Regions from separate parts of the Klebsiella sp. A52 genome, predicted to be linked through region 4. Evidence: predicted binding sites of a transcription regulator. Region 4 holds the regulator's gene; each other region holds the start of a gene.
The links. The regulator PhoB, encoded in region 4, activates phosphate uptake and scavenging genes when phosphate is short. The targets are predictions, from matches to a motif close to CTGTCATAAAACTGNCNNAT.

Region 1 (5,499 bases), 1.2 Mb from region 4:
AATCACGATGGGCACCTGCAGCAGCGCCAGCGCGATAACGCCCGCCCAGCCGGAGAAATGCTGCATCTGCGCCACCACGATGGTGTAGACAAACAGACCCACGACGATAGACGGCGCGGAAAGCAGAATATCGTTGATAAAGCGGATGATTTCCGCCAGTACCGACTTACGGCCATATTCCGCCAGATAGATACCGGCCATGATACCCAGCGGCGTACCAAAGACGGTCGCCCACAGGATCAGCAGGCCGCTGCCCGCCAGGGCGTTCGCCAGACCGCCGCCCGCGGTATTCGGCGGCGGCGTCATTTCGGTGAACAGCGCCAGGCTCATGCCGTCGATGCCACGCGTGATGGTCGACATCAGGATCCAGATAAGCCAGAAGAGGCCGAATGCCATGGTCGCCATCGACAGGGTCAGGGCGATGCGGTTCTTCAGGCGGCGCTTAGCCTGCATCTTGCGACGGGATTCCGCCAGTTCGGCGGTGGTTTGCAATTCGATCGTTGCCATTAGCGTGCCCCCTCGTTCTTAGCGAGACGCATAATCATGAACTTCGACGCGGCCAGAACGATAAAGGTGATAACGAACAGGATCAGGCCCAGTTCCATCAGCGCCGCTACGTGCAGGCCGCTTTCCGCTTCCGCGAATTCATTGGCCAGCGCCGAGGTAATACTGTTGCCCGGCATATACAGCGAAGCGCTGTCGAGCTGATAGGTGTTGCCGATGATAAAGGTGACCGCCATGGTTTCGCCCAGCGCGCGCCCCAGACCAAGCATGACGCCGCCAATCACCCCGTTTTTAGTAAACGGCAGCACGATGCGCCAAATCACCTCCCACGTGGTGCAGCCGATCCCATAAGCGGACTCTTTCATCATCACCGGCGTCTGCTCGAAGACGTCACGCATTACCGCGGCGATATAAGGAATGATCATGATGGCCAGAATGACGCCGGCCGCCAGGATGCCGATACCGAACGCCGGGCCGGCAAACAGCGCGCCGACAAACGGGATCGTCGACAGGACGTTGCCGACTGGTTCCTGGAAGTAAGTCGCAAACAGCGGGGCGAAAATAAACAGGCCCCACATGCCGTATACGATACTTGGGATCGCCGCCAGCAGCTCAATAGCGATACCCAGCGGGCGTTTTAGCCAGGCCGGGGAGAGTTCAGTCAGGAACAGCGCGATGCCGAAGCTCACCGGAACGGCGATCAACAACGCGATAATGGAGGTAACCAGAGTCCCGTAAATCGGTACCAGCGCACCGAAGATTTCATTCGGCGCATCCCACTCTTTGGTCCACAAAAAGGAAAAGCCAAATTTCTGAATACTTGGCCATGAAGAGATGATGAGGGAAACGATGATGCCACCCAGCATCAATAGCACAATCAGCGCAGCCAGTTTTACCAGCGCGCTGAAGATCATGTCACCCTTTTTCCCCGGAGGGTTGAATGCCGGCTTGCTTGCAGCCATAGGTTACTCTTTAAGTTCGGGCCCAAAAAGCCAGCATTTTACTGAGCTTACGGGCAAAGGTAATGCTATACCCGAAATAATTCGAGCTGCAGGAAGCTAGCCGGCAGCTCGACATTCCGCGGGTATTAGTACAGCGCTTTACCGCTGCTGTCTTTCACGTTGGTTTTCCATGCGGCGCGAACCTGCTCAACCACGCTGTCCGGCAGGCTGGCGTAATCCAGCGCATTCGCTTCTTTGCCGCCGTTTTTATATGCCCAGTCGAAGAACTTCAGCACTTCCGCGGTATTCTCCGGCTTATTGGAGGCCTTGTGGACGAGGATGAAAGTGGTTGAGGTGATCGGCCATGCATTTTCACCTTTCTGGTTAGTCAGGTCCTGAGCGAAGGACTTGCTCCAGTCGATACCTTTCGCCGCATTAGCGAAGTTATCTTCCGTCGGGCTGACCGGCTTGCCGTCAGCGGACAGCAGTTTGGTGTAAGCCAGGTTATTCTGCTTAGCGTAAGCATACTCGACGTAGCCGATCGCGCCCGGCAGACGCTGAACGAAGGCCGCGATACCGTCGTTGCCTTTACCGCCCAGACCGGTCGGCCAGTTTACGGTAGATCCTGCGCCAATTTTAGATTTCCACTCTTCGTTCACTTTCGCCAGATAGCTGGTGAAGACGAAAGAAGTACCGGAACCATCTGCGCGGCGAACCACAGCGATGTTCTGAGCCGGCAGCTTCAGGCCAGGGTTGAGTTTAGCGATCGCTTCGTCATCCCATTTTTTGATTTTGCCCAGGTAGATGTCGCCGAGGGTTTTACCATCCAGCACCAGCTCGCCGGATTTAACGCCCGGCAGGTTAACCGCCAGCACCACGCCGCCGATCACGGTCGGGAACTGGAACAGGCCTTCCTGCGCCAGTTTGTCATCAGCCAGAGGAGCATCAGAAGCACCGAAATCCACGGTGTTGGCAATAATCTGTTTAACGCCGCCAGAGGAACCAATACCCTGGTAGTTAACTTTATTGCCCGTTTCTTTCTGATAGGTATCAGCCCATTTGGCATACACCGGAGCAGGGAAAGTTGCACCTGCGCCAGTCAGGCTTGCTGCTGCGAAAGCAGAGAAAGCGCTCATCGATAAGGTCGCGGCGACAACTGTTGCGACGGTGGTACGCATAACGTTCATAATGTCTCCTGCTGGGATTCGTAAACCGTTGTTTCGAAGCTATGGTGAGCAAAATAGGACAAACAGGTGACAGTAAAATGTACGAATTATGACAGTTTTATGACACACCAGGGGAAAGTAAGAAAACCTAAAATAAAATTAATAATATCAATTAATTACATTTTTATCTTTTGGTCATATGACAGGAAGATTTTGCTTTTATTACATGATTATGGATAACGTAAAATCATCTGGCAACGTTGAGATGTTGGGCAACCATAGCAAGCCTGATCGTACGGCGATAAAGCGTAAACAGGGTAAAAGCCGTTCCATTCATCAATCTACGGCCTAACCAGAGTACGGCTATCTCACACATAAAAAGAATGACCTTATTGGCAGCAATAGCTTCATCTGCGATGACGGCAAGCGCCAGCACTATACAAAAAATAAACAAATTGGCGAGATATAGGTACATAAAAATACGTAATCCAACAGCATGACCTCGACCTACTAACCCTGCAGCTACGCTAGTTATAACAATAACCCCTAAGAGCAGCGGAAAGTAGAAAGCCAGAAAACGGGGCGGAGTAAGTTGGAGACTCTGCAATATAAAAGCCGCATTAACTGAAAAAATAACAATTAATATCAAATAAATACAAGCAGGAACTAGCGGGGAAGATGATAAGCGTTGCCCATGAGACAAGCTCATCATATCTGTTGTTGTATGCTGCGCGATCTCATCTCTATCTCTTCGCTTGATAAGTTGATCGATTTCCACACCATGCTTGAGAAGCGCTAAGAAATTATTACCACATAAGTTTTTCATTTTAGAATCGCCACTGAGTAAAATTTAATGGTTTTTTATAAGCAATGGCGTAACTCTATCCACAAACACACTATCAACCGTTGATAGCGGATAAAAAAATCCGGCATCCCTTTGCAGAAATACCGGATTATAGCGTCACTCAAAAGAGTGTCGGTCCGTACAGCCTGATTACTCTACGGTCACCGATTTCGCCAGGTTACGCGGCTGGTCAACGTCGGTGCCTTTGATCAGCGCAACGTGATAAGCCAGCAGCTGCAGCGGCACGGTGTAGAAGATCGGCGCAATCACCTCTTCGACATGCGGCATCTCGATGATGTGCATGTTGTCGCTGCCGCTGAAACCGGCGTCTCCATCGGCGAAGACGTACAGTTCACCGCCGCGGGCGCGAACTTCTTCAATATTGGATTTCAGTTTTTCCAACAGTTCGTTGTTCGGCGCCACCACGATAACCGGCATTTCGGCATCAATCAGCGCCAGCGGGCCGTGTTTCAGCTCGCCCGCCGCATAGGCTTCAGCATGAATGTAGGAGATCTCTTTCAGCTTCAGCGCCCCTTCCAGCGCGATCGGGTACTGATCGCCGCGGCCAAGGAACAGCGCGTGCTGCTTATCGGAGAAACGTTCCGCCAGCTGTTCGATGCGCTTATCCTGCGACAGCATCTGCTCGATACGGTTCGGCAGCGCCTGCAGGCCATGCACGATATCCTGCTCGATAGCCGCATCCTGGCCCTTGAGACGCGCCAGCTTCGCCACCAGCATCAACAGCACGGTCAGCTGAGTGGTAAAGGCCTTGGTCGATGCCACGCCGATTTCGGTACCGGCTTTGGTCATCAACGCCAGATCGGACTCGCGCACCAGCGAGGAGCCCGGAACGTTGCAGATGGCCAACGACCCCAGATAGCCAAGCTCTTTAGAGAGGCGCAGCGCCGCCAGGGTATCCGCCGTCTCACCGGACTGGGAGAGGGTGATCATCAGGCTGTTGCGGCGCACCGCGGATTTGCGGTAGCGGAATTCGGAAGCAATCTCGACATCGCACGGCACACCGGCTAACGCTTCGAACCAGTAACGGGAGACCATCCCGGAGTTATACGAGGTTCCGCAGGCAACAATCTGGATATGCTCAACCTGCGACAGCAGCGCGTTGGCATTCGGCCCCAGTTCGCTGAGATCGACCTCGCCATGGCTGATACGCCCGGTCAGGGTGTTCTTAATCGCGTTCGGCTGTTCGTAAATCTCTTTCTGCATATAGTGGCGATAAATCCCCTTATCACCGGCGTCATACTGCAGATTAGATTCGATCTCCTGGCGATTCACTTCCGCGCCGGATTTATCGAAAATAACCACCGTACGACGGGTAACTTCGGCAATATCGCCCTCTTCGAGGAAGATAAAGCGGCGGGTCACCGGCAGCAGCGCCAGCTGGTCAGAAGCGATAAAGTTTTCGCCCATGCCCAGGCCAATGACCAGCGGGCTACCGGAGCGTGCCGCCAGCAGCGTCCCCGGATCGCGGGTATCCATGATCACCGTACCATAGGCACCGCGCAGCTGCGGGATTGCGCGCAGTACGGCTTCACGCAAGGTGCCGCCCTGTTCCAGCTCCCAGTGCACCAGATGCGCGATAACTTCGGTATCGGTTTCGGAGACGAAGACATAGCCGCGAGACTGCAGCAGGGCGCGCAGCGGCTCATGGTTCTCGATGATCCCGTTATGGACCACCGCAATATGTTCAGAAACATGCGGATGCGCATTGCTCTCAGACGGCTCGCCGTGCGTCGCCCAACGGGTATGGGCAATCCCGGTACCGCCGTGTAACGGTTGCTCTTCTACCGCCTGAGCCAGCATCTGAACTTTACCAAGACGACGAACGCGGGTCATATGACCTTCGTTATCGACCACAGCCAGACCGGCAGAGTCATAGCCACGGTATTCCAGACGACGTAAACCTTCGAGAAGGATTTCAGCAATATCACGCTGCGCGACTGCGCCAACAATTCCACACATAGTTAAATTTCCTGATAATGGCGATATGCCATGCGTTGTCGCTGACCTGTATTTGCCCTTTACG
Region 2 (5,499 bases), 2.3 Mb from region 4:
GGAAAACATAAAAAAGGGCCTTACGGCCCTTTTGTTTTATTTCGCGTCCAGGAACTGCACCGCTTTATCCGGGAAATCGGTAAACAAGCCGTCGACGCCCGCCTGGTTATACAGCACGTCATAGAGCTGATTAACGTTAGTGGCGTACTCCGGCAACTGATCCGCGCGCACGGTATACGGATGCACCTGCAGATGGCTGGCGTGCGCCTCTTTTACCATCGCCGTCAGCTTCACCGCGCCCGGCTTCGAGCCTTCCGCTACCAGCATATGGTAATCCGGACCAATACCGTCGGCGTACTGCGCAATCTGCGCCATCGCCCCCGGCTTGAACATCCAGTCATAGCTGTAGTTCACCCATTTACCATCGGCCTGTTTCTGCTGCGTTTCATTCCAGTCGGTATAGGCGATGAGCTGCACCAGATTGAGATCCATCCCCATCTTCGGCTCCAGCTCATTCTTAATGCGTTTGAGCTCGTTGGCGTCAAAGCACTGCAGATAAACCTTATCCTGCTTGCTGGTGTAGCCATATTCCTTCAGCACTTTCAGCGTGCTGGCGGCAATATCTTTGCCTTCCTGATGGTGGAACCACGGCGCTTTGATTTCCGGGTAGATACCGATATTTTTACCCGTCGAATGGTTTAGCCCCTGTACAAACTCAATCTCTTCTTCAAAGGTATGAATACGGAAATCGGATTTACCCATCGGGAAACGCCCGGGATAGGTTTGCACGTTTTTACCATCTTTCGGCTCAAAACCTTCGGTGAACTTCAGCGACTTAATCTCGGCCAGGGTAAAGTCAATAGCGTAAAAACGACCATCTTTACGCGCCCGCTGCGGGAAACGCTGCGCTACGTCAGTTACCCGATCGAGATAGTGGTCATGCAACACCACCAGCCGGTCGTCTTTGGTCATCACCAGGTCTTGCTCAAGGTAATCCGCCCCCTGAGCGTAAGCCATCGCTTTCGCCGGCAGGGTATGTTCCGGCAGATACCCGCTGGCGCCGCGGTGGGCGATGACAATCTTCTCTGCCGCGACGGCGCTGAAGCACAGCGCCGAACTGGCCAAAATCATTCCGCTCATTAGCGCGGTAAGTTTCATTTTCATCGCCGCTCCTTAGGCTTGTTTCAGTTGTTGATGATGACGACGCTCGCCAAGCATGACGATAATCAGCAGCAGAACCGCCAGTACGCTACCGCCAATCATTACCATGAAGCCGCCGTCCCAGCCGAAGAAATCGACGGTATAGCCAACAATGGCGCTCGCGGCTACGGAACCGCCGAGATAACCGAACAGACCGGTGAAGCCCGCAGCGGTGCCGGCAGCTTTTTTCGGCGCCAGTTCCAGCGCATGTAGACCGATCAGCATCACCGGGCCGTAAATCAGGAAGCCAATGACGATCATACAGGCCATATCGACGCCCGGATTACCCGGAGGGTTCAGCCAGTAAACGATAGTGGCAATCGTCACCAGGGTCATAAAGAACACGCCGGTTGCGCCGCGGTTGCCTTTAAATACTTTGTCCGACATCCAGCCGCACAACAGGGTGCCCGGAATGCCCGCGTACTCATAGAGGAAGTAGGCCCAGGAGGATTTATCCAGCGCGAAGTGTTTGACTTCTTTCAGGTAGGTCGGCGACCAGTCCAGAATGCCGTAGCGCAGCAGATAAACGAAGACGTTAGCGATAGCGATGTACCACAGCAGCTTGTTCGGCAGAATGTACTGCATAAAGATCTGCTTCGCCGTCAGCTCTTCTTCGTGCTTTTCGCTATAGTCATCCGGATAGTCGTTTTTATACTCTTCGATCGGCGGCAGACCGCAGGACTGCGGGGTATCACGCATCATCGCGAAGGCAAAAATGGCCAGCAGAATCGCGCCGAAAGCCGGCATATACAGCGCCGCGTGCCAGTCGTTAAACCACGCCATCCCCAGCAGGAACAGCAGCGGCGGAATACCGCCGCCGACGTTATGCGCGCAGTTCCACACTGAGACAATCCCGCCGCGCTCTTTCTGCGACCACCAGTGCACCATGGTACGACCACACGGCGGCCAGCCCATCCCCTGGAACCATCCGCAAAGGAACAGCAATACGAACATGATCATGATGCTGGAAGTCGCCCACGGCACGAAGCCCATCACCAGCATCACCAGCGCCGCCAGAATTAACCCTGCGGGCAGGAAAATGCGCGGATTCGAGCGGTCGGAGACCGATCCCATGATGAATTTCGAAAATCCGTAGGCGATGGAGATACCGGAAAGCGCGAAACCGAGGTCGCCACGAGAGAACCCCTGCTCAATCAGATAAGGCATCGCCAGCGCAAAGTTCTTACGAACCAGATAGTAAGCGGCATAACCGAAGAAGATGCCAATAAAGATCTGCCAACGTAATCGACGATACAACGGGTCGATTTCCGCCGCCGGCAAACGCGCTTTATGCGCTGCGGGTTTAAAAATACTTAACATATCAGCCTCCGTGGCCATTGCTGTTTCACTGACATCGACGCAAAAAATCTAATTTATTCACGCACTTCTAATTAGGTCGCGATGGTAGGCAAAGCGTAGAACTAATACTGTGAAATATCGCACATTTTGTTACAGATATATGACAAAATTTTCCATTGTGAGCACAAAATCACAGCAAACGCTCGAATTGCGCGCAAATATGCTCGAAATCAAACATTCCACACTTTTGATATGGCTAAATGGTGTAAAACGAAAGTAGAGGACCGGAAGATGGACGAGACGCAAGAATTTGATGCGCTGATTATTGGCGGCGGCGCCACCGGCGCGGGAATCGCCCGCGACTGCGCCCTGCGCGGGTTACGCGTAGTGTTGATTGAGCGGCACGATATCGCCACCGGCGCCACCGGCCGTAACCATGGTCTGTTGCACAGCGGCGCACGCTATGCCGTCACCGATGGCGAATCCGCGCGCGAATGCATCAGCGAGAATCGCATTTTACGCCGCATCGCCCGCCACTGCATTGAACCCACCAACGGGCTGTTTATCACCCTACCCGAAGATGACATCGCCTGGCAGCAAACCTTTATCAACGCCTGTCAGCAGGCCGGTATCGATGCCAAACCGCTTACCCCCGCTGAAGCTTTGCGTCTGGAACCCGCGGTCAACCCGACGCTGCTTGGCGCCGTACAGGTACCGGACGGCACCGTCGATCCGTTCCGCCTGACGGCCGCTAATATGCTCGACGCCCGCGAACACGGCGCGCAGATCCTCACCGGCTGCGAGGTTACCGGCCTGCTACGTCAGGGCGATCGTGTGTACGGCGTACAGATCTACGATCATCAACGCCGTGAAGCGCGCAGTATGCGTGCACAGGTCGTCGTCAACGCCGCCGGGATCTGGGGCCAACGCATCGCGGAATACGCCGATCTGCGCATCTCCATGTTCCCGGCAAAAGGCTCGCTGCTGATCCTCGACCACCGCATTAATAACCAGGTGATTAACCGCTGCCGCAAGCCGGCGGATGCCGATATTCTGGTGCCCGGCGATACCATCTCGCTGATTGGCACCACCTCGACGCATATTCCTTATGACGAAATTGACGATAACCGGGTGACGACGGAAGAGGTCGATACGCTGCTGCGCGAAGGTGAAAAACTGGCGCCGATCATGGGACGTACCCGAGTACTACGCGCTTACTCCGGCGTCCGTCCGCTGGTCGCCAGCGATGACGATCCCAGCGGACGCAGCGTCAGCCGCGGTATTGTGTTGCTCGACCACGCCGCGCGCGACGGTATGGAAGGCTTTATCACCATTACCGGCGGTAAGTTGATGACCTACCGTCTGATGGCGGAATGGGCCAGCGACGCCGTCTGCCGCAAACTCGGCAATGCTGAGCCGTGCCGTACCGCGGAGCGTCCGCTGCCGGGTTCCCAGGAAGCCACAGAAACCACGCTGAAAAAGATTATCTCGCTACCGACGCCCCTGCGCGGGTCGGCGGTCTATCGCCACGGCGACCGCACCCCGGCATGGCTCGGCGACAGCCGCCAGCACCGCAGCCTGGTCTGTGAATGTGAAGCGGTCACCGCCGGGGAAGTGCAGTACGCGGTAGAGAATCTGGCGGTGAAGAATCTGCTCGACCTGCGCCGCCGGACCCGAGTCGGTATGGGCACCTGCCAGGGGGAACTGTGCGCCTGCCGCGCCGCCGGGCTGCTACAGCGCTTCAACGTCGCCACACCGGCGCAGTCGTTAACTCAGCTGTCGGAATTTCTTAATGAACGCTGGAAGGGCGTTCAGCCCATCGCCTGGGGCGACGCGCTGCGCGAAAGTGAATTTACCCGCTGGGTCTACCTCGGCTTATGCGGACTGCAAAAGGAGCATCAGGATGAAATTTGATTGCGCCATCGTCGGCGGCGGACTAGCCGGTCTACTGTGCGGGCTGGCGCTGAATCAATACGGCCTACGCTGCGTGATAATCAGCCGCGGGCAAAGCGCGCTGCACTTTTCCTCTGCTTCGTTAGACCTGCTCTCGGCGCTGCCGAACGGTGATACCGTCACAGACGTCGCACAAGGTCTTCAGCAACTGGCCGTTCAGCTGCCTGAACACCCTTACTCCCGCCTCGGCGCAGACGCGGTGCTCGAATACGCCAGGCAGACCGAAATGCTGCTGGCCGCCTGCGGCGCGAACATGCAAGGCGAAGCGCGCCAACCTCATCTGCGGGTGACGCCGCTGGGGACGTTGCGCCCGGCGTGGCTGTCGCCGGAAGAGGTTCCGCTGGCGCCCTTCGCGCAGCAACGGGTATGCCTGGTAGGGATTAGCGGTTTTGCCGATTTTCAGCCGCACCTGGCAGCCGCCGCCCTCGGGCAGAGCGGAGTGAATGCCACCGCCGCGGAGATTGATTTACCGCTGCTTGATGTGCTGCGCGATAACCCTACGGAGTTCCGTGCCGCCAACATCGCCCGCGTGCTTGATGATGAAAACCTGTGGCCTGCCCTGCAGTCCGCGCTGCTGCCGCTGGCGCAAGAGTACGAGCTGCTGATGATGCCCGCCTGTTTTGGGCTCGCGGATAATCGCCTCTGGCATTGGCTACAGGAACATCTGCCCTGCCCGCTGCGCCTGCTGCCGACGCTACCGCCTTCGGTGCCGGGGATGCGCCTGCATAGCCAGCTTCAGCGTCAGTTCATCCGCACCGGCGGTACCTGGCTTGCCGGTGACGAAGTGGTGAAAATCAGCCATCAGCAGGGCGCCGTCGAGGCCGTCTGGACGCGAAATCACGGCGATATCGCGCTGCGCCCGCGCTTTACCGTGCTGGCGAGCGGTAGCTTTTTCAGTAACGGTCTCGTCGCCACCCGTGATAGCGTGCGCGAACCGATCCTCGGCCTCGATCTGCAGCAAACGCTGGCGCGCGATAGCTGGTATCAGCGTGATTTCTTCGCGTCACAACCGTGGCAACGCTTTGGTTTGAAGACGGACCCCATGCTACGCCCACACCTGCTCGGCCAGCCGCTGAGTAATCTTTTCGCTATCGGCTCGCTGCTCGG
Region 3 (5,499 bases), 430 kb from region 4:
ATTTTTCCCGGGTGCTCGATGCCGGCTGCGGCCCCGGCAGCATGAGCCGTTACTGGCGCGAAGCGGGAAGCGAAGTTACCGCGCTGGATCTCTCCGCCGGGATGCTGGCGCAGGCGCAACGCAACGACGCCGCGCAGCATTATCTGCAGGGCGATATCGAAGCGCTGCCGCTGCCGGATGCCTGCTTCGATCTGGCATGGAGTAACCTGGCGGTGCAGTGGTGTGACGAGCTAAGCGCGGCAATCGGCGAGCTGTACCGGGTGGTGCGGCCCGGCGGGCGAGTAGCGTTCACCACGTTGCTCGCCGGATCGCTACCGGAACTCAATCAAGCGTGGCGGGCGGTCGACGACCATCCCCATGCTAACCGTTTTCTCAGCGAACAGGCGGTAAGGGCGGCGCTGAGCGGCCTGCGCGCCGAAGGCGTCGTGCATCAGATTAGCTTACCGTTCGCCGACGCGTTAAGCGCCATGCGCTCGCTAAAGGGCATTGGCGCCACCCATTTACACCAGGGGCGGTCGTCTGCGCCGCTTAGCCGTGGCAAGCTGCGCGAACTGCAGCTGGCCTGGCCGCAACAGCAGGGCCAGTGCCCGCTGACGTATCATCTTTTTACAGGAGTCATTGAACGTGACTAAACGTTTCTTCGTTACCGGAACCGATACTGAAGTCGGTAAAACGGTCGCCAGCAGCGCGCTGCTGCAGGCGGCGAATCAGCTGGGATTTAACACCGCGGGCTATAAGCCGGTGGCTTCCGGTAGCGACCTGACCGCACACGGGTTACGCAATGAAGATGCGCTGGCCCTCCAGCGCAATAGCCGGGTAGCGCTGCGCTATGAACAGGTTAACCCTTATACCTTTGCCGAGCCGACCTCGCCGCATATTATTAGCGCCGATGAAGGACGACCAATCGCCGCGACCACGCTTTCCTGCGGCTTACGCGAGCTGGAACGCCTGGCCGATTGGGTGCTGGTGGAAGGGGCGGGCGGCTGGTTTACGCCGCTCTCGGAAACCCTGACCTTCGCCGACTGGGCGCAGCAGGAACAACTGCCGGTGATTTTAGTCGTCGGCGTTAAACTTGGCTGTATCAATCACGCGATGCTCACCGCCCAGGCGGTACGCAAGGCAGGGCTGCCGCTGGTGGGCTGGATCGCCAACGATATCCAGCCGCCGGGTAAACGCCATCGCGAATATCTGCAAACCTTAACGCGGGTATTGCCAGCGCCGCTGCTGGGGGAAATTCCCTGGCTTGCCGACGCATCGCAGCGTAAGGATCTCGCGCAGTACCTGGATCTGAGCCCACTGCAATAATCCCGCATAAGCCTGCGAGACGGCTCTATTTTTTGTTGACAGGACGATGAAATGTGGTCCAGAAAACGCAAAAAATCCAGCCGTCTTTAGCTGATAAATATCAAAAAAAATTCGATAATTTTTTTTAGTCGCGGGCTTTGGTCCGATGAGACTTTTCTGCCGGGTGGCAGACCTCGCGGCCTGCAGACAGTTATCCACTATTCCTGTGGATAACCTTGTGTATTAGAGTTAGAAAACTTGCGGTAAGCTAGAGAGTACGCGGCCTGCGAGCAAATTGGCGCGAAACCCGTCTTTTGGTAAATTATGTTTTATTTCAGCAAGTTAAATAAAAGCAATGGCTGTCAGAAAAGTGTCACCGGCTGCCATAAAAGATTCATTACCTTGCTTGACAAATGTTAAATGATAAATGTTTCTGGGGATAACCACACAGGCTGGTGGATTATTCCGCAAAGCGCGCATTTTACGCCCGCCGTCAGAGTACAACGCGTCCGTTTACCGCCATACAATAATGCGATACTGTTTTTATATCCAGTATTATTTATTGGCAAAAGTCAAACTGAAGGGTAGAATTAAACACCTGCTGGCCAATCCCATCTTCAGGTCCTGAAATATGAGCAAACCGTTCAAGCTGCACTCCGCATTCCGTCCTTCCGGCGATCAGCCCGAAGCCATCCGCCGCCTGGAAGAGGGGCTGGAAGATGGCCTTGCGCATCAGACCCTGCTTGGGGTAACCGGTTCGGGGAAAACCTTCACCATCGCCAACGTTATCGCTGATTTACAGCGCCCGACGATGGTGCTGGCGCCGAACAAAACCCTGGCGGCGCAGCTGTATGGCGAGATGAAAGAGTTCTTTCCCGAGAATGCGGTGGAGTATTTTGTCTCCTATTACGATTATTATCAGCCTGAAGCCTACGTTCCGAGCTCGGATACCTTTATCGAAAAAGACGCCTCGGTGAACGAACACATTGAGCAGATGCGTCTGTCGGCCACCAAAGCGCTGCTCGAACGGCGCGACGTGGTGGTGGTGGCTTCGGTTTCCGCCATCTACGGTCTTGGCGATCCGGATCTGTATCTGAAGATGATGCTGCACCTGACCACCGGCATGCTGATCGATCAGCGGGCGATCCTGCGCCGGCTGGCCGAACTGCAATACACCCGCAACGATCAGGCCTTCCAGCGCGGCACTTTCCGCGTGCGCGGCGAGGTTATCGATGTCTTCCCGGCGGAATCCGATGATATCGCGCTGCGTATTGAACTGTTTGACGAAGAGGTCGAACGGCTATCGCTGTTTGACCCGCTGACCGGCCACGTTGAATCGTCCATTCCACGCTATACCATCTATCCGAAAACCCACTACGTTACGCCGCGCGAGCGTATCGTTCAGGCGATGGAAGAGATCAAAGACGAGCTCGCTGACCGCCGCAAGGTACTGCTGGCGAACAACAAACTGCTTGAAGAGCAGCGGCTGAGCCAGCGCACTCAGTTCGACCTCGAGATGATGAACGAGCTGGGCTACTGCTCGGGAATTGAGAACTACTCGCGCTTTCTCTCCGGCCGCGGGCCGGGCGAGCCGCCGCCGACGCTGTTCGACTACCTGCCGGCGGATGGCCTGCTGGTTATCGATGAATCGCACGTGACTATCCCGCAAATCGGCGGTATGTACCGCGGCGACCGGGCGCGTAAAGAGACGCTGGTGGAATATGGCTTCCGCCTGCCGTCGGCGTTGGATAACCGGCCGATGAAGTTCGAAGAGTTTGAAGCGCTGGCGCCGCAGACTATCTACGTTTCGGCGACGCCGGGCGCCTATGAGCTGGAAAAATCCGGCGATGAGGTGGTAGATCAAGTCGTCCGCCCAACCGGGCTGCTGGATCCGGTCATCGAGGTGCGTCCGGTGGCGACGCAGGTCGACGACCTGTTATCAGAAATCCGTACCCGTGCGGCGATTAATGAGCGCGTACTGGTGACGACGCTGACCAAACGCATGGCGGAAGATTTAACCGAATACCTGGAAGAGCACGGCGAGCGGGTGCGCTATCTGCACTCCGATATCGATACCGTCGAGCGCATGGAAATTATTCGCGATCTGCGTCTTGGCGAGTTCGACGTGCTGGTGGGTATCAACCTGCTGCGCGAAGGGCTGGATATGCCGGAAGTATCGCTGGTGGCGATACTTGATGCCGATAAAGAGGGCTTCCTGCGTTCCGAGCGATCGCTTATCCAGACCATCGGCCGCGCGGCGCGTAACGTTAACGGCAAGGCGATCCTTTACGGCGATAAAATCACGCCATCGATGGCGAAGGCGATCGGTGAAACCGAACGCCGCCGCGAGAAGCAGCAGCGTTATAACGAAGAGCACGGTATTGTGCCGCAGGGGCTTAATAAGAAAGTGGTCGATATTCTGGCGCTGGGTCAGAACATCGCGAAGACCAAAGCCAAAGGCCGCGGTAAAGCCCGTTCTCCGGTGGAAGCCGATAGCGTCGAACTGACGCCGAAAGCGCTGCAGCAGAAGATCCACGAGCTGGAAGGGCAAATGATGCAGCACGCGCAGAACCTTGAGTTTGAGGAAGCGGCACAGATTCGCGATCAATTGCATCAGCTACGCGAACTGTTTATTGCGGCATCGTGAGGGCGATACGGGGAACGGTTAAAAAATGACGGCAATGCGTAATTTGCAATTGCCGTCACGCTATTATCTTAGGATCTTAATGTTGGCTTAATTTTCTTCAGCCAAACTATCCTCAGTTTAATGAGGATAGCGCCATGCAAAAACTGACTAACCGTGAATATCTGGCCATTGCGACCGCCTTTGTGATTGTGGTCGCCTTCTTCCATCAATGGGTATTAACCTTCTGACGCGAACTGCGCGGGAACAGCACCCAGGCTCGGACGCCCGGCCCGGGCTGGCGGTTATGCAAAAAGAATTGCGCATCGTGAAGTTGAGCGATGCGGGTGACAATGCTTAAACCGAGGCCTATTCCGCCATAGCGGCTGTCCATGCGGACAAATGCTTTACTCAGTTCGCCGCTCTTGGCCTCATCAATGCCCGGCCCTTCATCTTCTACTGCCAGAATCGGCGTATTTCCCGGTTTTACCGAAATCTTAATCTTCGACCCCGCGGGGCTATAGCGGTGCGCATTCTCCACCAGATTGCGTAAAATCACCCGCGCCAGCGTCGCATCTCCGGAAATGAGATCCTCGCCTGCGCCGCTTTCTATCTCCAGGGTCTGCTGGCGCGCTTCGAGCATTGTTTTCAGCTCATCCTGCAGGGGCTCAACCACATCTTCGCCCAAATGAACCTGCTGGTAACTCCCGGCGGAAAACGACTGCCCAACGCGCGCCAGTTGTAGCAGCTGAGAAATGCTGTTGGTCATCTGATCGAGACGTTGAATTAAGGGATCAACGCTGACGCCGTGAACCTTCGCCAGCAGTTCCAGATGCAGGCGCAGCCCGGCAAGAGGGGTACGCAGTTCGTGGGCGACGTCGGCGGTAAACAGACGCTCGCGATCGAGCGTCATGGTCAGCCGCGACACCAGTTGGTTAATCGCCATGGTCACTGCGGTCACTTCCGGCACCGACTCCTGCAGAATAATGGGTTGCAGATTATCCGGCGTCCGGCTTTCCAGCTCGCTCTGCAGGTTTGATAGCGGACGGGTGATTTTCTTCACCGCCACCAGGCTGATATACAGCGCCAGCCCGATGATCAGCAGGCTGGGTATCAGCAGGCTGGCGACCGCCTCGCGTACCTCATGCTCGACGTGCCTTTGATTGTTATGACCCTCAATGGCGCTGGCAACCAGCAGCTGGATTTGCTCTTTGCTTTCATGCCATAGCCAAAATACGCTGATCAGCTGGCAGACCACCAGAATCGCGCCGATGGTCAGCAGCAGGCGGTGGCGCATGGTCCAGGTTTCGGTCGCAAACAGTGCCATAGCGTTATTCTGACTCCGTATTATTCACCAGCATGTAGCCAAAGCCGCGGACGGTGCGGATCCGCGCTTTACCAATCTTGTCGCGCAGATTATGAATATGCACTTCGAGGGTATTGGTGGCCGGTTCGTTATCCCAGCTGTAGATATCATTGTAGAGAATTTCGCGATGCACCGGGCTGCCGGCCTTCATCATCAGGCGCGAGAGCAGGGCATACTCTTTTGGCGTCAGCTCCAGCGATTCGCCGGCCAGCCACACCTGACGACG
Region 4 (5,499 bases):
GATAACGATACCGAAGACCATCGCCCCCAGCGTGTCCATGGTCAGATAGCCATTGACGAAACCATTAGAGAACGGCGCGGTACGATAGGCTTCCATCGCGTCGCTAATCGGGCCAGCCGGCCAGATAACCGCGGCCACCGCGAGCACGACCAGGGCGATAATTTTCAGCGGCGCCAGGAAATTGCCGACGGTATCCAGCAGTTTGCCCGGATAGAGGGAAACCAGAATCACCAGCGCGAAATAGATAACGCTATAGATAAGCAGCGGCAGCGCGCCGTCGCCGGTCAGCGGAGCAATCCCCACTTCAAATGAAACGGTGGCGGTACGCGGGGTCGCGAACAGCGGCCCAACCGCCAGGTAGCACACCACGGCCAGCAGAATGCCCGCAACTTTGCCGATAGGCGAGCTCAGACGCTCAACGCCGCCGCCGACTTTCGCCAGCGCGACCACCGTTAGCACCGGCAGACCCACGGCGGTGATCAGGAAGCCAATGGCTGCGGTCCAGACGTGTTCGCCGGCCTGTAAGCCAACCATCGGAGGGAAGATAATGTTGCCTGCGCCAACGAACAGCGCGAAGGTCATAAAGCCCAGCGCGATGATGTCGCGAGATTTTAACTGATGGGTCATAAATTCATTACTGCCTGTGGATGTGGTGTTGTAAAAACGGAAAAATACCGTGCCTTCCTTTCGGGATGATACAGCGGCCATTGCCTGTAAACTCAGCGAGATATGCTCTCGAAGCGGCGTGGAAAAGAATTGTTTTTTGAATTACCACGCAAAAGCAGTCTTACCGGGACTGCATAGGGGGCAATTTAAACGCTTATAACGTTTTAAAGCAAGGTGGGATCGTAAAACCAGATGATTATGCTAACTATGATTTTGAACCTGGATTAATTGACCATAACGACGCAAAACGCGTGGCTAATCATGCGAACAATAAATAACCAGGCGTTCGTTTAATACGCAACGTAAAGTTGACTGCAAATGAAAATGACCAGCCGAAGCTGGTCATTGGCAAGGAAAGCTGACAAACGCCACGTCAGGCGACATTTTTGGCAATTAAACGTTCCGGCAGCAGGAAGCTAAAGCGCGTTCCCTTCCCGACCGTACTTTCGATTTCCAGCCGGCTTTCGTGATGGCTGACCGCGTGTTTCACGATAGCCAGCCCTAAACCGCTGCCGCCGGTTTGCCGGGAGCGCGCCTTGTCGACGCGGTAGAACCGCTCGGTTAGCCGGGGTAGATGCTCAGGCGCAATGCCCGGGCCGTTATCCTCAACGCTAAACAGCGCGCCGTGCGGCGCCCGCTGCCAGACGACGCGGATCTCGGTTCCCGCTGGCGTATGGTTTACGGCGTTGTACACCAGATTGGAAATCGCGCTGCGCAACTGCTCTTCGTTACCCATCACCTGGAGCGTTTCGTCGACGCTAAAGTGCAACTGATGCTTACCCTGGCTTAGCGTTTGCGCCTCGCGCTCAACCACCCGCAGCATCATCGGGACGTCGATTTTATCGTTCATCGCCAGCACCGGCGCGGCTTCAATACGCGAGAGCGTCAGCAACTGCTTCACCAACCCTTCCATCCGCTGCGTTTGCTCACGCATGGTATGCAGGGCTTTTTCCCGCGTCGGCCCTTCCAGCACCTGCTCCTGCATCATCTCGAGATAACCCTGCAGTACGGTGAGCGGCGTGCGCAGCTCGTGGCTGACGTTGGCGAAAAAGTTACGCCGCGCGCCTTCCAACTGGTGCATTTGCGTGACATCGCGCGCCACCATCAACCACTGTTTATCGCTATAAGGCATCACGCGAATTTCCAGATGACGGGCGTTATTGAGCACCAGATTAAGGGGCTTGGTGAAATCACGGTTTTTCAGATAGTTAGCAAACTCTGGGTAGCGCAGCAGGTTGAGGATATTCTGCCCGCTATCGTCCGGCCAGCGTAGATTAAGGATTTGTTGCGCCAGGCCATTACACCAGAAGATGGCGCCCTCTTCGGTGGTCAGCACCACCGCATCGGGTAAGGATTCCGCCCCGCTGCGAAAGCGCTTGATAAGGCTTCCCAGCTCGCGGCGACGTTTTTTATTACGCATCTGCATTTGATGCAGACCATACAGCAGCGGTTCCCAACTGCCGCTTCCCGGCGGCGGCGTCATACTGCGATCGACCCACAACCACCATGACAGACGTAACAAATTCCAGAAATGCCAAATAAGCAACCCGGTCACCGCCGCCAGTAAAAACCACGGCAGATGACCGAAAAACGCCCCGAGGATCAGGGCCGGGATACAACATAAGAAAAGCTCAAGCGCCAGCCTTTTCCATGACAGCCGTTCCAGCACGGGTCACACTCCTGTCAAAATTCAGAAACGGGCGGAGAAACGATATCCCGTGCCGCGAACCGTCTGTACCATTCGGTCATGGCCGCTATGTTCCAGCGCTTTGCGCAGGCGGCGAATATGCACATCCACCGTCCGGTCTTCAACGTAAACGTTGGTTCCCCAAACGTGATTCAGCAGCTGTTCACGGCTGTATACGCGTTCCGGGTGGGTCATAAAGAAGTGTAATAATTTAAACTCGGTCGGCCCCATATCCAGCGGATTTTCACCGGTCATGACGCGATGCGAGGAAGGATCCAGGCTCAGCCCCTGCATCTCAATCACCTCTTCAACCGCCATTGGCGAAATACGCCGCATCACCGCCTTAATTCGCGCCACCAGCTCCTTCGGCGAAAACGGCTTGGTAATATAATCATCCGCGCCGGTTTCCAGACCGCGAACGCGATCTTCTTCTTCGCCGCGCGCCGTCAGCATCACCACCGGAATATCGCGGGTCATCGCTTCGCGCTTAAGCTGTTTAATAAACTGTAGCCCCGATCCGCCCGGCAACATCCAGTCGAGGAGAATCAAATCGGGCCAGGGTTCATTGAGTTGATTCACCGCACTGTCAAAATCTTCCGCCTCAACGGGCTGAAAGCCGTTTTGCTCCAGAACAAAGCAGACCATTTCGCGGATTGGAGCTTCATCTTCAACGACCAGAATTCTTCTCGCCATTATTTACCCTGTGTTTTTTAGCCATCAGTATAGAAGTGCGCGGCCATTATGCGTCAGATTTGTGACAGATTTATGAAAAAATGACCGTCTGATGAATGCGGATTTTGAATGATGACACGCACTTAACGCATCCTGTCTCGCCGTAATAGGGCAAAAGGAATACGGGCGGCAGGATCAACGTTATAATGGCCGCCTGGCTTTTATCGCAACGGAATTTTTATGCGCATCCTTCATACCTCCGACTGGCATCTCGGCCAGAACTTCTACAGCAAAAGCCGCGCGGACGAACACGCCGCCTTTCTCGACTGGCTGCTGGCGCGCGCGCAGGAATACGAGGTGGATGCCATTATCGTCGCCGGCGATATTTTTGATACCGGCTCTCCGCCGAGCTACGCCCGCGAACTGTATAACCGTTTTGTCGTTCAGCTGCAGCAAACCGGCTGCCAGTTGGTGGTGCTGGCGGGCAACCACGATTCGGTGGCGACGTTAAACGAATCGCGCGAAATTCTCGCCTTCCTGAAAACCACCGTGGTCGCCAACGCCGGCCACGCGCCCTTTATCTTGCCGCGGCGCGACGGCACGCCCGGCGCGGTCTTCTGCCCGGTGCCGTTTTTGCGCCCGCGCGAACTGGTGGTCAGCCAGGCTGGCCACTCCAGCGGCGAAAAACAGCAGCAGTTGCTCACCGCCATCAGCGACTATTATCAGCAGCAATATCAGCAGGCCTGCGACCTGCGCGGCGAACGCGTATTACCGATTATTGCCAGCGGCCACCTCACCACCGTCGGCGCCAGCAAAAGCGACGCGGTCCGTGAAATCTATATCGGTACCCTTGACGCCTTCCCGGCCAACCGCTTCCCGCCCGCCGATTACATCGCGCTCGGTCATATTCATCGCGCCCAGATGGTCGGCGGCTGCGAGCATATTCGCTACAGCGGTTCGCCGCTGCCGCTGAGTTTTGATGAAACCGGAAAAAACAAAAGCGTTAATCTGGTCTCATTCAGCGAGGGCAAGCTCAGCGAGGTGACGCCGCTGCCGGTGCCGATCACCCAGCCGCTGGCGGTACTGAAAGGTGATTTCGCCAGCATCACCGAACAGCTTCAGCAGTGGCAGGATAGCGCGCAGCAGCCGCCGGTCTGGTTGGATATCGAAATCACCAGCGATGAATATCTGCACGATATCCAAAGAAAAATTCAGCAGCAGACCGAAGCGCTGCCGGTGGAAGTGCTGCTGGTGCGCCGCAGTCGCGCCCAGCGTGAACGCATTCTGGCCGGCGTTCAGCGAGAAACGCTGAGCGAACTGCAGGTGGAAGAGGTGTTTGCCCGCCGCCTGGCGCTGGAAACTCTTGATGCTCCGCAGCAACAGCGGCTGGAGCAACTGTTTACGGAAACGCTGCATAGCCTGAACGGTGAGGAACACCTGTGAGAATCCTGAGCCTACGCCTGAAAAACCTTAACTCGCTGAAAGGCGAATGGAAAATCGACTTTACCGCTGAACCATTCGCCAGCAATGGGTTATTCGCGATTACCGGGCCGACCGGCGCCGGGAAAACCACCCTGTTAGATGCCATCTGTCTCGCGCTGTACCACGAAACGCCGCGCCTGAGCAGCGTATCGCAATCGCAAAACGATCTGATGACCCGCGACACCGCCGAGTGCCTGGCGGAAGTTGAATTTGAGGTCCGGGGCACCGCCTATCGCGCCTTCTGGAGCCAGAACCGCGCCCGCAACCAGCCGGATGGCAATCTACAGGCGCCGCGCGTTGAGCTGGCGCGCTGCGACGACGGTAAAATTCTTGCCGACAAGGTCAAAGACAAACTGGAGCTGACGGCATCAATTACCGGCCTCGACTATGGGCGCTTTACCCGTTCAATGCTGCTTTCGCAGGGACAATTCGCCGCTTTCCTCAATGCCAAACCGAAAGAGCGCGCCGAGCTGCTGGAAGAGCTGACCGGGACTGAAATTTACGGGCAAATTTCCGCGCAGGTCTTTGAAAAACATAAACTCGCCCGCATTGAGCTGGAAAAGCTGCAGGCGCAGGCCTCCGGCGTCGTACTGTTAAATGATGAGCAGCAGCAGGCGTTACAGCAAAGTTTGCAAGTACTTACTGCTGAAGAACAGCAGCAGCTTGCCGAACAGACCCGCCAGCAAAATGCCCTACAGTGGCTACGCCGCCGTCAGGAGCTAAACGCGGAAGCCACCCAGGCGCAGGCCGCTTTACAGCAGGCGTTACTGGCGCAGGAAGCCGCCGCGCCGCAGCTGGCGGCGCTACAAACCGCGCAGCCGGCAGAGCAACTGCGACCATTATGGTCGCGGCTGCAGGAACACAGTACCGCGCTGGCGCAAACCCGCCGTCAGGTTGAGGAAGTAAATACTCGCTTACAGGACAGCCTGCGCCGTCGCGCCGGGATCCGCCTGGCAGCCCAACAACGTCTGGCTCAACTAGAATCCAGCCAG

Region 1: a site for PhoB is predicted at 2,719-2,738, ahead of pstS (phosphate ABC transporter substrate-binding protein PstS). Genes of this name have one in related genera too.
Region 2: a site for PhoB is predicted at 2,587-2,606, ahead of glpT (glycerol-3-phosphate transporter). Genes of this name have one in related genera too.
Region 3: a site for PhoB is predicted at 1,644-1,663, ahead of uvrB (excinuclease ABC subunit UvrB). Genes of this name have one in related genera too.

Annotation. Positions count from the first base shown of each region.
Region 1 covers NZ_CP074437.1:1,338,125-1,343,623, reverse strand. The annotation lists gene pstA (phosphate ABC transporter permease PstA) at 1-507, opposite strand, end outside; gene pstC (phosphate ABC transporter permease PstC) at 507-1,466, opposite strand; gene pstS (phosphate ABC transporter substrate-binding protein PstS) at 1,592-2,632, opposite strand; gene KGA69_RS06210 (hypothetical protein) at 2,859-3,437, opposite strand; gene glmS (glutamine--fructose-6-phosphate transaminase (isomerizing)) at 3,606-5,435, opposite strand.
Region 2 covers NZ_CP074437.1:2,904,104-2,909,602, reverse strand. The annotation lists gene glpQ (glycerophosphodiester phosphodiesterase) at 37-1,104, opposite strand; gene glpT (glycerol-3-phosphate transporter) at 1,114-2,460, opposite strand; gene glpA (anaerobic glycerol-3-phosphate dehydrogenase subunit A) at 2,731-4,353, shown strand; gene glpB (glycerol-3-phosphate dehydrogenase subunit GlpB) at 4,343-5,499, shown strand, end outside.
Region 3 covers NZ_CP074437.1:4,821,915-4,827,413, reverse strand. The annotation lists gene bioC (malonyl-ACP O-methyltransferase BioC) at 1-632, shown strand, start outside; gene bioD (dethiobiotin synthase) at 625-1,305, shown strand; gene uvrB (excinuclease ABC subunit UvrB) at 1,916-3,931, shown strand; gene pmrB (two-component system sensor histidine kinase PmrB) at 4,137-5,234, opposite strand; gene pmrA (two-component system response regulator PmrA) at 5,239-5,499, opposite strand, start outside.
Region 4 covers NZ_CP074437.1:172,937-178,435, forward strand. The annotation lists gene brnQ (branched-chain amino acid transporter carrier protein BrnQ) at 1-627, opposite strand, end outside; gene phoR (phosphate regulon sensor histidine kinase PhoR) at 1,040-2,335, opposite strand; gene phoB (phosphate response regulator transcription factor PhoB) at 2,357-3,046, opposite strand; gene sbcD (exonuclease subunit SbcD) at 3,266-4,468, shown strand; gene sbcC (exonuclease subunit SbcC) at 4,465-5,499, shown strand, end outside.